2 regions of the Streptomyces sp. NPDC051636 genome follow, and region 1 is predicted to be linked to the other one. Evidence: predicted binding sites of a transcription regulator. Region 1 holds the regulator's gene; the other holds the start of a gene.
What was found. The regulator HrcA, encoded in region 1, represses chaperone genes, less so after heat shock. The targets are predictions, from matches to a motif close to TTNGCACTCNGNNNNNCNGAGTGCNAA.

Region 2: groES (co-chaperone GroES) is a predicted target of HrcA. The motif match lies at 4,653-4,679, and genes of this name have one in related genera.

Annotation. Positions count from the first base shown of each region.
Region 1 covers NZ_JBITDA010000026.1:33,315-40,581, forward strand. Annotated here, with positions in the region: gene ACIBBH_RS33450 (DUF3097 domain-containing protein) at 1-568, opposite strand, end outside; gene ACIBBH_RS33455 (MBL fold metallo-hydrolase) at 600-1,325, opposite strand; gene hrcA (heat-inducible transcriptional repressor HrcA) at 1,498-2,514, shown strand; gene dnaJ (molecular chaperone DnaJ) at 2,515-3,651, shown strand; gene ACIBBH_RS33470 (nitronate monooxygenase) at 3,751-4,827, shown strand; gene ACIBBH_RS33475 (16S rRNA (uracil(1498)-N(3))-methyltransferase) at 4,824-5,570, shown strand; gene ACIBBH_RS33480 (VOC family protein) at 5,586-5,978, shown strand; gene ACIBBH_RS33485 (hypothetical protein) at 6,422-6,985, shown strand; gene ACIBBH_RS33490 (S41 family peptidase) at 7,067-7,267, shown strand, end outside.
Region 2 covers NZ_JBITDA010000031.1:38,964-46,230, reverse strand. Annotated here, with positions in the region: gene ACIBBH_RS36145 (SDR family NAD(P)-dependent oxidoreductase) at 1-751, shown strand, start outside; gene ACIBBH_RS36140 (ester cyclase) at 827-1,534, shown strand; partial or broken gene ACIBBH_RS36135 (DUF397 domain-containing protein) at 1,621-1,893, opposite strand; gene ACIBBH_RS36130 (hypothetical protein) at 1,781-2,182, opposite strand; gene groL (chaperonin GroEL) at 2,457-4,082, opposite strand; gene groES (co-chaperone GroES) at 4,198-4,506, opposite strand; gene ACIBBH_RS36115 (polysaccharide deacetylase family protein) at 4,951-5,793, opposite strand; gene ACIBBH_RS36110 (polysaccharide deacetylase family protein) at 5,790-6,734, opposite strand; gene ACIBBH_RS36105 (methyltransferase domain-containing protein) at 6,826-7,267, shown strand, end outside.

The DNA.
Region 1 (7,267 bases):
GGCCGACCACGAGGGCGTGTTCGCTGGTCACCGACTCCGCGATCCGCCACTCCTTGGTGCCCGGCACCAGGTGGTCCACGAGCACCCCCAGGCGGGCGTCCGGACCCGGCCCGAACTCCGCGACGATCGACGGCAGGTCGTCCACGCCCTCCAGGTACTCCACGACCACGCCCTCGATGCGCAGATCGTCGCCCCACACCTTCTCGACCAGTTCCGCGTCGTGCCGGCCCTCGACGTAGATGCGCCCGGCGCGGGCCACGCGCGCGCGTGCGCCGGGGACGGCGACCGAGCCGGAGGCGGTGCGGGCGGGGCGGGCAGCAGCCTTTCCGGTCGGCCGTACGAGCGTGACCACCCGGCCCTCCAGCAGGAACCCGCGCGGCTCCAGCGGAAACACCCGGTGCTTGCCGAACCGGTCCTCCAGTGTCACCGTGCCCGCCTCGCAGCGGATCACCGCGCCGCAGAAGCCGGAGCCGGACTCCTCCACCACCAGGCCGGGCTCCGCCGGGACCTCAGGGACGGGCTTCGGCTTCTTCCAGGGAGGGGTCAGGTCGGCGGAGTACTGGCGCATTCGGATGACGATAGGAGAAGCCGCACCGCCATCAGGGCGACACGCCGAAACGCGCCGCCAGCGCGTCCCGCTGCGCCCGGACGAAGGCCGCGTCGACCACCGCTCCGTGACCGGGCACGTACAGTGCGTCCGCGCCGCCGAGGTCGAGGAGCCGGTCGAGGGCGGCGGGCCAGTGGGACGGTACGGCGTCGGGGCCGGCCTGCGGTTCGCCGGACTCCTCGACCAGGTCGCCGCAGAAGACCACCTCGGGCTCGCCGGGGACCAGGACCGCGAGATCGTGGGCGGTGTGACCCGGGCCCACGTTCGCCAGCAGCGCCTGGCGGCCGCCGCCCAGGTCGAGGGTCCACTCGCCGGAGACCAGGTGGCGGGGGAGGGGCAGGGCGTCCACCGCCTCGTCCGCATCCGCCACCGGCAGGCCGTTGCGGACGGCGTCCAGGCGGAGTTCCGCACGCTCGTACGCGAGCACCGCGTCCATGCCCACCGCCGCGAAGACCTCCGCCCCCGCGAAGGCGGCCGCGCCGAAGACGTGGTCGAAGTGGGGGTGGGTGAGCGCGAGATGGGTCACACGGCGGCCGGCCAGTTCCTGCGCCCGCGCACGCAGGCGGGCGCCCTCGGCGAGGCTCGACCCGGCGTCCACCACGAGCGCCGTGCCCTCCCCCAGGACCAGTCCCGCCGTGCAGTCCCAGCCCGGCAGCCGGCACCGCCCGACCCCGGCGGCCAGCCGCTCCCACCCCAGCTCTTCCCAAGTCACCGTCATACCGCGACGCTAGCGGGGACGACCGCACCGGGGCACGGCGGACGTACCGACCTTGCCCGGGGTGTACCCCACAGCCGTACACTGGGCCGGGGAATGCTGGCACTCGCACGCGCAGAGTGCCAGGCGAAGGACCGAAGGGCCGTGGGGACGAGTTTTCTGGAGGTGTGCGCGGATGCTGAGTGAACGCAGGCTTCAGGTGCTGCGCGCCATCGTCCAGGACTACGTGGGCACCGAGGAGCCGGTCGGCTCCAAGGCGCTCACGGAGCGGCACAACCTCGGCGTCTCCCCGGCCACCGTCCGCAACGACATGGCGGCTCTGGAGGACGAGGGGTACATCGCCCAGCCGCACACCAGCGCGGGGCGCATCCCCACCGACAAGGGCTACCGGCTGTTCGTCGACAAGCTCGCGGGCGTCAAGCCGATGACCGCCCCCGAGCGGCGGGCGATCCAGAACTTCCTGGAGGGCGCCGTCGACCTCGACGACGTCGTGGCCCGTACGGTGCGGCTGCTCGCGCAGCTGACCCGGCAGGTCGCGGTCGTGCAGTACCCCTCGCTGACCCGCTCGACCGTGCGGCACGTGGAGCTGCTCGCGCTCGCCCCCGCGCGCGTGATGCTCGTGCTGATCACGGACACCGGCCGGGTCGAGCAGCGGGTGATCGACTGCCCGGCTCCCTTCGGGGAAGCGTCTCTGGCGGACCTGCGCGCGCGGCTCAACAGCCGGGTCGCGGGCCGCCGCTTCACGGACGTGCCGCGGCTGGTCGAGGACCTCCCGGAGGGCTTCGACACAGAGGATCGCGGTACGGTCTCGACCGTGCTCTCCACTCTGCTGGAGACACTCGTCGAGGAGAACGAGGAGCGGTTGATGATCGGAGGCACCGCCAATCTCACCCGCTTCGGACATGACTTTCCCCTCAGTATCCGGCCGGTGCTCGAGGCGCTGGAGGAGCAGGTCGTGCTCCTCAAGTTGCTGGGCGAGGCGAAGGATTCGGGCGTGACCGTGCGGATCGGTCACGAGAACGCCCATGAGGGGCTCAACTCCACGTCGGTGGTGTCGGTCGGCTACGGTTCGGGCGGCGAGGCGGTTGCCAAGCTCGGCGTGGTCGGACCGACCCGCATGGACTACCCGGGAACGATGGGAGCGGTACGCGCAGTGGCACGGTACGTCGGACAGATCCTGGCGGAGTCGTAAGTGGCCACGGACTACTACGCCGTTCTCGGCGTGCGCCGCGACGCGTCGCAGGAAGAGATCAAGAAGGCCTTCCGGCGGCTCGCGCGCGAGCTGCACCCGGACGTCAACCCGGATCCGAAGACCCAGGAGCGGTTCAAGGAGATCAACGCCGCTTACGAGGTGCTGTCGGACCCGCAGAAGAAGCAGGTCTACGACCTCGGCGGCGACCCGCTCTCGCAGGCCGGCGGCGCCGGCGCGGGCGGCTTCGGGGCCGGTGGATTCGGCAACTTCTCCGACATCATGGACGCCTTCTTCGGTACGGCGTCCCAGCGCGGCCCGCGCTCGCGCACCCGGCGCGGCCAGGACGCGATGATCCGCATCGAGGTAGAGCTGGACGAGGCGGCCTTCGGCACGACCAAGGACATCCAGGTTGACACGGCGATCGTCTGCAACACCTGCAACGGTGAGGGCGCCGCGCCGGGCACGAGTGCCCAGACGTGTGACATGTGCCGCGGCCGCGGTGAGGTCTCGCAGGTCACCCGGTCCTTCCTGGGCCAGGTCATGACCTCGCGCCCGTGCCCGCAGTGCCAGGGCTTCGGTACGGTCGTGCCGACCCCCTGCCCGGAGTGCGCCGGCGACGGCCGCGTCCGCTCCCGGCGGACCCTGACCGTGAAGATCCCGGCCGGTGTCGACAACGGCACCCGCATCCAGCTCGCCGGCGAGGGCGAGGTCGGCCCCGGCGGCGGTCCGGCCGGTGACCTCTACGTCGAGATCCACGAGCTGCCGCACCCCACCTTCCAGCGGCGCGGCGACGACCTGCACTGCACGGTCACCCTCCCGATGACCGCGGCGGCCCTCGGCACCAAGGTGCCGCTGGAGACGCTGGACGGCATGGAGGAGGTCGACATCCGCCCGGGCACCCAGTCCGGCCAGTCGATCCCCCTGCACAACCGGGGCGTCACCCACCTGCGCGGCGGCGGCCGGGGCGACCTCGTCGTCCACGTCGAGGTCACCACCCCGACCAAGCTCGACCCCGAGCAGGAACGCCTCCTGCGCGAGCTGGCCAAGCTGCGCGGCGAGGAGCGGCCGCAGGGACAGTTCCAGCCCGGGCAGCAGGGTCTTTTCTCGCGGTTGAAGGATGCGTTCAACGGGCGTTGAGGCCACGCGGGACGGTCCCTGACCACCGACCATGCACCTGGCCTATGCCGGTGGAAGGCCGGATTCGGACTTGTTCGGAGGACGTGACAACATGCGGTCATGTCCTCCGCACTGACCGATCTCTTCCCTCAGCCGATCGTGCAGGCTCCCATGGCGGGCGGTGTCTCCGTCCCCCAGCTCGCCGCCGCCGTCTCCGAGGCCGGCGGCCTCGGGTTCCTCGCCGCCGGGTACAAGACCGCCGACGGCATGTACCAGGAGATCAAGCAGCTGCGGGGCCTGACCGCCCGCCCTTTCGGCGTGAACCTGTTCATGCCGCAGCCCGAGTACGCCGAGTCCGGCGCGGTCGAGGTCTACGCCCACCAGCTGTCCGGCGAGGCCGCCTGGTACGAGACCGAGCTCGGCGACCCGGACAGCGGCCGGGACGACGGCTACGACGCCAAGCTCGCCGTGCTGCTCGACAACCCGGTGCCGGTGGTCTCCTTCCACTTCGGCGTGCCGAGCCGGGACGTGCTGGACTCCCTGCGCCGTGCCGGAACCTTCACCCTGGTCACCGCGACCACCGCCGAGGAGGCCCTCGCGGTGGAGCGGGCCGGGGCCGACGCGGTCATCGCGCAGGGCGTGGAGGCCGGCGGCCACCAGGGCACCCACCGGGACATCCCGGAGACGGACGGCAGCGGCATCGGCCTCCTCTCCCTGATCGCCCAGGTCCGCGAGACCGTCGGCGTCCCGATCGTCGCCGCCGGCGGCATCATGCGCGGCAGCCAGATCGCCGCGGCCATGGCGGCGGGCGCGAGCGCGGCCCAGCTCGGCACCGCGTTCCTCGCCACCCCCGAGTCCGGCGCGAACGCGCTGCACAAGCAGGCGCTGACCAACCCGCTGTTCGCCCGTACGGAGCTGACCCGCGCGTTCTCCGGCCGCCCGGCCCGCGGCCTGGTCAACCGCTTCATGCGCGAGCACGGCCCGTACGCCCCCGCCGCCTATCCGGAGGTCCACCACCTGACCTCGCCGCTGCGCAAGGCCGCCGCCAAGGCCGGGGACGCGCAGGGCATGGCGCTGTGGGCCGGACAGGGGCACCGGATGGCGCGGGACCTGCCGGCCGGGCGGCTGGTGGAGGTCCTCGCGGCCGAACTCGCCGAGGCCCGGACAGCGTTGTCGGGCGGGGGTCGGGGCGAGTGACCGCGCCGGTCTTCGTCGTCGAGCACTTCCGCTCGGAGAGCCACCGGTACGTCCTGGACGGCCCCGAAGGCCGCCACGCGGTCTCCGTGAAGCGGCTGCAGCCCGGTGAGGAGGTCGTCCTCACCGACGGCGCCGGGCACTACGCGGTGTGCGAAGTGATCGGCACCGAGGGCAAGGACCGCCTGATCGTCCACATGCCCTCGGTCTCGGAGGAGCCCGCGCAGTCCCCCCGCATCACCGTCGTCCAGGCCCTGCCCAAGGGCGACCGCGGCGAGCTCGCCGTCGAGACCATGACCGAGGTCGGCGTCGACGCCATCGTGCCGTGGGCGGCCGCCCGTTGCATCACCCAGTGGCGGGGCGACCGGGGGCTGAAGGCCCTCGGGAAGTGGCGGTCGACGGCCCGCGAGGCCGGCAAGCAGTCCCGCCGGGTCCGCTTCCCGGACGTCGCGGACGCGGCGACGACCAGACAGGTTGCCCGGCTTCTCGCCAAAGCCGACTTCGCCGCCGTCCTGCACGAGGACCGCGACTACCCCAGCGAGCCGCTGGCCACCGCCGAACTCCCCACCGAGGGCGAGATCGTGCTGGTCGTCGGCCCCGAAGGGGGCGTCGCAGCCGAGGAGCTGGCGCTGTTCGAGGAGGCGGGCGCGAAGGCGTACCGGCTCGGGCGTACCGTACTGCGTACATCGACCGCCGGAACCGCGGCCGTGGCCCTGCTCCTGGGCCGTACCGGACGCTGGTCCTGACCGCTGGGGAAAAGCGTGGAACTCGCCCAAGTCCGGCTGCTCGTCACCGACTTCGCCGCCTGCTACCGCTTCTACGCCGAGGTGCTCGGCCTGAAGCCGCAGTCCGGGGCGACCGAGGGACCGTACGAGAAGTTCAGTCCCGCCACCGGCTCCGCCGGGATCGCGCTGCAGGACCGCTCCATGATGGCGGCGGTGCTCGACGAACTGGGCGACAGCGCGACCGGCCACCGCTCCCTGGTGGTCCTGCGCGTCGACGACCTCGACGCCTACTGCGCGGAGATCACCGACCGCGGCGCCACCCTCCTGCACGGCCCGGCCGCCATGACCGAGCGCATGCGCGTCGCCCACCTCAAGGACCCGGAGGGCAACCTGGTGGAACTCCAGGAGTGGCTGCTGCTGCGCACCTGAGGACGACCGCCCGGAACAGCTCCCAGCCGTCCGCATCCCCGGCGCCCGCGAGCAGTTCACGCTCCCGGGCCTCGTCGAGGAACGCGCGGACGACACCGGCCGGTGCAGGTTCAGCGGCTCGCCGCTGCCGTCGCCCACGCACCCCGGGTGCAGCAGCCCGTCCGGCACGATCCGGCCCGCACCGCCCCGGAAGACGATCCGCGTGCGGACCCCGTCCCGGTACAGCGTAAGCACCTCCCGGCGGCCCGCGCCGTCCCCGTGCCGGTGCCGCACGGTCCACCGGCGGACGGTCCCCTCCCCGTCGACGAGCCGCCCGATCCCGCGTTCACCGCGCACGGGCTCGGATCAGGCACCCGGGAGACACTCGATGGGGAGGCGCCCGAACACTCGAGTGGCCATATGCGCCCTACCGCCCAGCCCGCGACGGTGGCACGCTGCCGTGCATGGGGGCATTGAGGCACATTCGGCATCGGCCCCGCGGGACGCGGACGGTGGCCGTGACGGGGCTCGCGATCGTGGCCGTGGGCGGCGTCGTGGCGTGCGAGCCGGGTGGTCTGAGCTCGGCGTCGGTCGCGTACACGACCGACAGGACCGCCACCGCGGAGCTGGAGAAGCAGCACGTGAACGTGCGCTGGCTCAGTTGCACGGGCAACTACGGCAACAAGGGCTACACGCCGGGGAAGGCGCCGTCGCCCAGCGAGACCACCGTCGTCTCCGTCGACTGCCAGGGGCAGACCGACGACGGACGGAAGATCACCGTCACCGGCAAGGTCACCAAGGCCGTCGACGGCGCGTGCGTGCGCGGAGAGCTCACCGCCAAGGTGGGCGGCAAGGAGTGGTTCCACGTCAACGGGCTGGGCAACTGCGACGCCACGCCCGGTCCGACGTACACCCCGCCCGTCACCTACCGGCCCTCGGGCGGGCAGCAGCCCGGACCCACCGTCACCGTCACCAAGACCATCTGGTGCAAGGGAGACCCCACCTGCTGGCCGGTCGAGGGCAAGTGAGCCGGGAACGAGTGATCGAAACCGGGTCCGCGGACGCCGTCCGCTGCGTAGGGTGATCGGGTGACCCAGGGCGCATCCACCATGACACCGGCAGCACCGTCATACCTCCGGTTCCCGCACCTGCACGGCGAACTGGTCGCCTTCACCGCCGAGGACGACGTGTGGCTCGCCCCGCTCGACGGCGGGCGGGCCTGGCGGGTCAGCGCCGACAACGTACCGGTGACCCATCCGCGGGTCTCGCCCGACGGCACGACGGTCGCCTGGACCTCCACCCGCGACGGC
Region 2 (7,267 bases), on a different contig from region 1:
ATCGACCGCGGGCATCGGCGCCGCGTTCGCGCGGCGGCTGGCGGCGGACGGGCACGACCTCGTCCTGGTGGCGCGGGACACCGAACGGCTGCGCGAGCAGGCGACCGAGCTGCACGACCGGCACGGCATCGAGGCCGAGGTGCTCACCGCCGACCTGGCGACGGACGACGGCATCGAGGCGGTGGCCGCCCGCCTCGGCGACCGCAGGAACCCGGTCGATCTGCTGGTCAACAACGCGGGCTTCGGCAACAAGGGCCACTATCTCGACGTGTCCATGGCCGACGAGCTGCGGATGCTGAAGGTGCACTGCGAGGCGGTGCTGCGGCTGACCTCGGCGGCGGCCGAGGCGATGCGGGAGCGCGGGCGCGGCGGCGTGGTCAACGTGGCCTCGGTGGCGGCCTTCGTGCCGCGCGGCACGTACGGCGCGTCCAAGGCATGGGTCGTGCAGTTCACGCAGGGCGCGGCGAGGGACCTGGCGGGCAGCGGCGTACGGCTGATGGCGCTGTGCCCGGGCTTCGTACGCACGGAGTTCCACGAGCGGGCCGGGATGGGCACGGACAACATCCCGAACTGGATGTGGCTGGACGCGGACAAGCTGGTCGCGGCGGCGCTGGCCGATCTGGCGCGCGGCAAGTCCCTGTCCATCCCGGACCCGCGCTACAAGGCACTGATGGGCCTGGTGAAGATGGCCCCGCGCGGGTTGCTGGGCGGTATCACCTCGAAGACGGGGCGCAAGTACGGGCCCCAGTAGCGGACGGGTGACGCCGCCGCTCCGGTGCGAAAATGGGCGTGACGGAACCGGACCAGGGGGGCCGGAGGCGGCGTCATGACCTTCGTACAGCTCATCGAGTGCAGGACCAGCCGGTTGGACGAGATGAACCGGCTCATGGACGACTGGGTCGAGCAGACCAAGGGGAAGCGGACCGCGACGCACGCGGTGGTCGGCAAGGACCGCTCGGACGCGTCGCACATCGTCGAAGTGGTGGAGTTCCCGTCGTACGAGGAGGCGATGCGGAACTCGAACCTCCCGGAGACCGACCATATCTTCCGGGAGATGGTCGCCCTGTGCGACGAGATGCCCACCTTCACCGATCTGGACGTGGTACGGGACGAGCAGTTGTCCACGGAGACCGTCCGGCGGTTCTTCGAGACGCTGGCGACCGCGGGCGACCTGCCGCCGCTCAACGACCTGCTGGACGAGGACATCCACAGCCACGATCCGATCAACCCGCAGGACACGATCGGGCTGGACTCCGCCCGGAGCGAGTACCGGATGTGGCGCGGTGCCTTCGACTTCACGTTCACGGTCGAGGACGTGATCGCCCAGGGCGACCGGGTCTGTGCGCGCTGGACCTTGAACGCCACGCACAAGGGCGATTTCCTGGGAATCCCGCCCACCGGCAAGCAGGTCACCATGACAGGGACGACCCTGTTCCGGTTCGGCGACAACGGGAAGATCGCGGAGACCTGGTGGCAGCACGACCAGCTGGGCCTGATGCAGCAGCTGGGGGCGCTGGACGCGCTGGAGCGGTAGCTCACGTCCGCAGGGAGAAGCCCCCGTTCCGCATCGGGACGGGGGCTTCTCCCATCAACCGCGCTGCCATCTATCCGTACGAACGCCGCCCACTCGTCGGCGCCGACGGAGAGGAACGCCTCCGCCGGCCGCTTGGAGTCACGGACCAGCACGGCCGTACGGGCGTCCGCGACCTCGACCCGGTCGCCGCCATTGCCCGCGCTGTAGCTGCTCTTGAAGCACCGCAGTTCATCGACGGTCCCGGCCCTAACCGCCCTCCCCCACGCTGTTGTCGGGTGCGCCGTCCCCGTACGAGGGAAGGTCCCCCCGCCGAACCGGCTCGGTCGGCGTCGGCGCTGGTGACGGCAGCAGCGCGGCAAGCTCCGTGGCGGAGGGGCGGTGAACGGCGTGGGCCGCCTCGCGCAGGACCTTGCGGGAGACGTTCTCGCCGCTGATGTGCACCTTCTGACCCTTCTCCGGTTCCGCGCACTCCTCCTGCTTCGGGCAGGCAGCGGCGGCCACCGCGCCTCCGTCGACGTAGAGGTGGAGGACGCCGCCGTCCTTCGACCAGTAGGAGACGGAGAAACCGTCATCCCCGTTCACTCCGACGGACTGCTGGGCGGGAGTGAATCCGGATACCCGGGTGACGTAGACGAGTTCGGGTGCCACGCCCAACGCCCGGACACGGGCGTCTAGTTCGGACGTGTCCGGAGTGGGGGACGTGGAGCCCGCGGTTCCGGCACCCGCCTTCTCGGTACCGCAGCCGGTAACCAGCGCGGGGAGGATGACTAACAGCGGCAAAATTCGCGCAGCACGGATCATGCCCCCATCTTGCCGCACAGGCGTTCCACAGCGAGGGTGTCCGTTTTGCCGGATCCCTTGGGCGAAGGCCCGGCACCCCCGAGGGGGTGCCGGGCCTTCACTCACCACTTACCGGCGTACGTCAGTGGGCGTGCCCGTGGCCGTGGCCCGCGGCGGCCGGCTCTTCCTCTTCCTTCTTCTCGACGACCAGGGTCTCGGTCGTCAGCAGGAGGGAGGCGATGGAGGCGGCGTTCTCCAGGGCGGAGCGGGTGACCTTCACCGGGTCGATGACGCCGGCCTTGATCAGGTCGCCGTACTCGCCGGTGGCGGCGTTGAAGCCCTGGCCCTTGTCGAGCTCGGCGACCTTGGAGGTGATGACGTAGCCCTCCAGGCCGGCGTTCTCGGCGATCCAGCGCAGCGGCTCGACGACCGCGCGGCGGACGACGGCGACACCGGTGGCCTCGTCGCCGGTCTTGTCGAGGTTGCCCTCGAGGACCTTGGCGGCGTGCACCAGCGCGGAGCCACCACCGGAGACGATGCCCTCCTCGACCGCGGCGCGGGTCGCGGAGATGGCGTCCTCCAGGCGGTGCTTCTTCTCCTTCAGCTCCACCTCGGTGGCGGCGCCGACCTTGATCACGCACACGCCGCCGGCCAGCTTCGCGAGGCGCTCCTGGAGCTTCTCGCGGTCCCAGTCGGAGTCGGTGTTCTCGATCTCGGCCTTGATCTGCGCGACGCGGCCCTGCACGTCCGCGGAGTTGCCGGCACCGTCGACGATCGTGGTGTCGTCCTTGGTGACGGTGACGCGGCGGGCGGAGCCGAGCACGTCCAGGCCGACCTGGTCGAGCTTGAGGCCGACCTCCTCGGAGATGACCGTGGCGCCGGTGAGGACCGCCATGTCCTGCAGCATCGCCTTGCGGCGGTCACCGAAGCCGGGGGCCTTGACGGCGACCGCGTTGAAGGTGCCGCGGATCTTGTTGACGACCAGGGTGGAGAGGGCCTCGCCCTCGACGTCCTCGGCGATGATCAGCAGCGGCTTCGAGGAGTTCGCCTGGATGATCTTCTCGAGGAGCGGGAGCATGTCGGCGATCGCGGAGATCTTGCCCTGGTTGATGAGGATGTACGGGTCCTCCAGGACGGCCTCCATGCGCTCCTGGTCCGTCACGAAGTACGGCGACAGGTAGCCCTTGTCGAAGGCCATGCCCTCGGTGAAGTCCAGCTCCAGACCGAAGGTGTTGGACTCCTCGACGGTGATGACACCGTCCTTGCCGACCTTGTCCATCGCCTCGGCGATGAGCTCGCCGACCTGCTGGTCCTGGGCGGACAGCGCGGCGACGGCGGCGATGTCGGACTTCTCGTCGATCGGCCGGGCCGAGGCGAGCAGGTCGTCCGAGACGGCCTTGACCGCGGCGTCGATGCCCTTCTTCAGGGCGGCCGGAGAAGCGCCGGCGGCGACGTTCTTCAGGCCCTCACGGACGAGCGCCTGGGCCAGCACGGTGGCGGTGGTCGTACCGTCACCCGCGATGTCGTTGGTCTTGGTCGCCACCTCCTTCACCAGCTGGGCGCCGAGGTTCTCGTACGGGTCCTCGATCTCGACCTCACGGGCGATGGTGACACCGTCGTTGGTGATGGTCGGGGCGCCGAACTTCTTGTCGATGACGACGTTGCGGCCCTTGGGGCCGATCGTCACCTTGACCGTGTCGGCGAGCTTGTTGACGCCGCGCTCGAGGGCGCGACGGGCGTCCTCGTCGAACTTCAGGATCTTCGCCATGGGAGCGTGAGCCCTCTCGGAAATCTAGGTGAAAAGAAACTGCGCCCCGGGCGCCCGGCTTGTTATTGGTCGCGGGGGCCAGGGGCGCAGCTCACAGCAGATGTTTCGGGGTGAACTACTTCTCGATGATCGCGAGCACGTCGCGAGCCGAGAGGACGAGGTACTCCTCGCCGTTGTACTTCACCTCGGTGCCGCCGTACTTGCTGTACAGCACGACGTCGCCGACAGAGACGTCGAGCGGAAGACGGTTACCGTCCTCGAAGCGGCCCGGGCCCACGGCCAGGACGACGCCCTCCTGGGGCTTCTCCTTGGCGGTGTCCGGGATGACCAGGCCAGAGGCCGTGGTCTGCTCGGCGTCCAGCGGCTGGACCACGATGCGGTCCTCGAGCGGCTTGATGGCAACCTTGGAGCTGGCGGTCGTCACGATCCGACCTCCCCCTTCGGAGATCTCACGGGGTTAACTGTCTGAGGTGGCGACCAGGTCGATCCGTCGTCGCGGGTGCCGGACCTGCCCGTCGCTTGTTTGGCACTCTCCAGGGGGGAGTGCCAGAGCCGAGACTATGACTGCGGTTAGCACTCGGTCAAGCGGAGTGCCAATTACCGTGCGGCGCGTCAGCGGCGGGGAGCCTTTTGTCGTGCGTGTGTGCGGGTTGGTTGCCCGGGTGGCAGAGGCCGCCTGCTGGGGGCTGCGCCCCCGGACCCCCGCTTCGGCCTGAACGGCCTCGTCCTCAACCGCCGGACGGGCTGGAGGGGCTGAGCGACGGCATCGGCCTCCGCCTCGAACACCGGATGGGCCCGCCGGACCGGCCGACCGGCACCAGCCCAAGCGGACGGCAGCGGCCCCGGCCTCCGACGCCGGTGGGTGCCGTCAGAGGTAGTCCTCCAAACGGCCCACCGTCAGGCCCTCCGCCTGTACCCGGCGCAAGAGCCGGAGGGTGCGTTCCTTGAGGGTGGGGCCGGTGGACTCGTCGGGGCCCACCTGGATGATGTCGCCGGGGCGGAGGTGGTGGTCGCCCCTGGCGTAGGTGAGGGCGCCGGTCGTCGAGGACACGCGCCAGAGGACCACCGCCGAGACTCCGCAGTCGGCGGCGGCGCGCAGGGTCGTGGTGTCGTACATGCCGTAGGGCGGGCGGAAGAGGCGGGGGCGGATGCCGAAGCGGGCTCTGAGTTTCTCCTGCTGGCCGCAGATTTCGGCGCGCTGGCCGGCATAGGGCAGTCCGGCCATGGCGGGGTGGTCGAGGGTGTGGTTCTGGACGCCGGCGCCGACCGAGCGGAGGCGGGCGAAGTGGCCGTAGCCGGGGCCGACGACGCTGTCGGTGAGGAACATGCTGACCGGCAGGCGCAGGTCGCGGACCAGGTCGACGAAGTGCGGGTCCTTCTCGGCGCCGTCGTCGTAGGTGAGGAAGACGACCTTGTCGCGGGTGGCGACGCGGTCCACGACCGGGGGCAGGGGCGGGCCCGCCGTCCCGGGCGCCAGGGGGCGGGCCAGCGGGCGGGCCGGGGGGTTGGGGGCCGGGGCGAGGGGAGCGCGCAGGCCCCAGTGGCGGTATGCGAGGTCACGGGCGGGCGCGTGCTGCCGTACCCGCTGGGCCGCCTTCTCGCCGAGCCGTTCGATGGGGTCGACGGACTGGGCGCAGCCGGTGAGGAGGAGCGCGGCCCCGGTGAGAGCGGCGGCGGTCAGTGCCCGGGGTCGCCGCCACCGCCGCCTCACAGGTAGTCCTCCAGGCGGGCCACCGCGTACCCCTCGCGGGTGACCTTGTCCAGGAACCGGCGGACCATGTCGGGCATCGTGCCGTTCCAGTCGTCCCGTCCCCGGAAGTGGGAGAGGACGATGTCGCCGGGGTGCAGGCTCTGGTCGTCCTCCCGGTACTCCCAGTGGTCGACGAAGACCTCCTCGTCCCAGATGGGCGCGTACTGGATGCCGCAGGACTTGGCGGCGACAAGGGTGTCGCGGTTGTAGTTGCCGTAGGGCGGGCGGAAGACGGCCGGGCGCTTGCCGAACTGCTTGCGCATGATCCGCTGCATGCCGCAGATCTCGTCCTTCTGCTCCTCGTAGGACAGGCCCGGCAGATAGGGGTGGGTGAGGGTGTGGTTGTTGAGGGTGATGCCCCTGGCCTGCATCTTCCGGAAGTAGCCGTAGTCGTCCTCGACCAGGTAGTTGCTGAGGAACGCGGTATAGGGGATCTTCAGGTCGCTCATCATGCGCAGGAACGCCGGGTCCTTCTCGGCGCCGTCGTCGATGGTGAGGAAGACGACCTTCTGCTTGGTGGGGATGGTGGTGAAGACCGGGGGCAGGTCCAGTTCCTCCTGGCCGTCGACCTCGAAACCGTCGCGGGCGGTGATCCTCGGCTTGCGGGCCGGGGGCGGCGGGGGTGTCAGGGGCACCCGGTCCAGGCCCCAGCGTTCGGCGGCGGCGGCCAGGGCGGCGCGGGAGGCACGCAGCCGGGAGGCGTAGGAGTCCAGGGCCTCGGCGGGCCCCTGGAGGCGCTGCTGGCCAGGGGCCGGCCGGACCTCCGGCTCCGCGCCCGGCACCGTACAGCCGGAGACGACGGCGCCCACGGCGAGCGCGGCCAGCCCGCCCCGGACTGCGGCTCTCCTCCACCACACTCTGCATTTGTCCTTACTTTTGTCATTTTGTACTACTACTCGCATGGTGCCGGATCTTCGCAGAGCCCCGGCCCCGGACCGGGCGTGACACCGCCGCCGGAGGCGCACCATCCACCGACTGGCCCACAATGACCCGGTGAACGACCTGCTCCCCTTCCGCTCCCTGCTCACCCCCGAGGGCCGCGCCCTCCTCGACGAGGTGCGCGGCACGGCCCCGGCCGACGAACTCGCCGTCGCCACCCGTCTGCGCCGCGACCACCCCGCCGACCTGGTCTCGGCCGCCCTCGGCCAGGCCCTGCTGCGGCAGCGGGCGACGGCGAAGTTCGGGGCCGAGGACGCGGAGCGGATGTTCTTCACGCCCCACGGGGTCGAGCAGTCGACCCGGACCAGCGTGGCGACCTACCGGGCCGGCCGGCTCAAGGACCTCGGGGTGACCTCCGTCGCCGACCTGTGCTGCGGCATCGGCGGCGACGCGATCGCGCTGGCCCGCGCCGGCATCCGCGTGCTCGCCGTGGACCGCGACCCGCTGACGGCGGCGGTGGCCCGGGCGAACGCGGAGGCGCTGGGGCTGGCGGGGC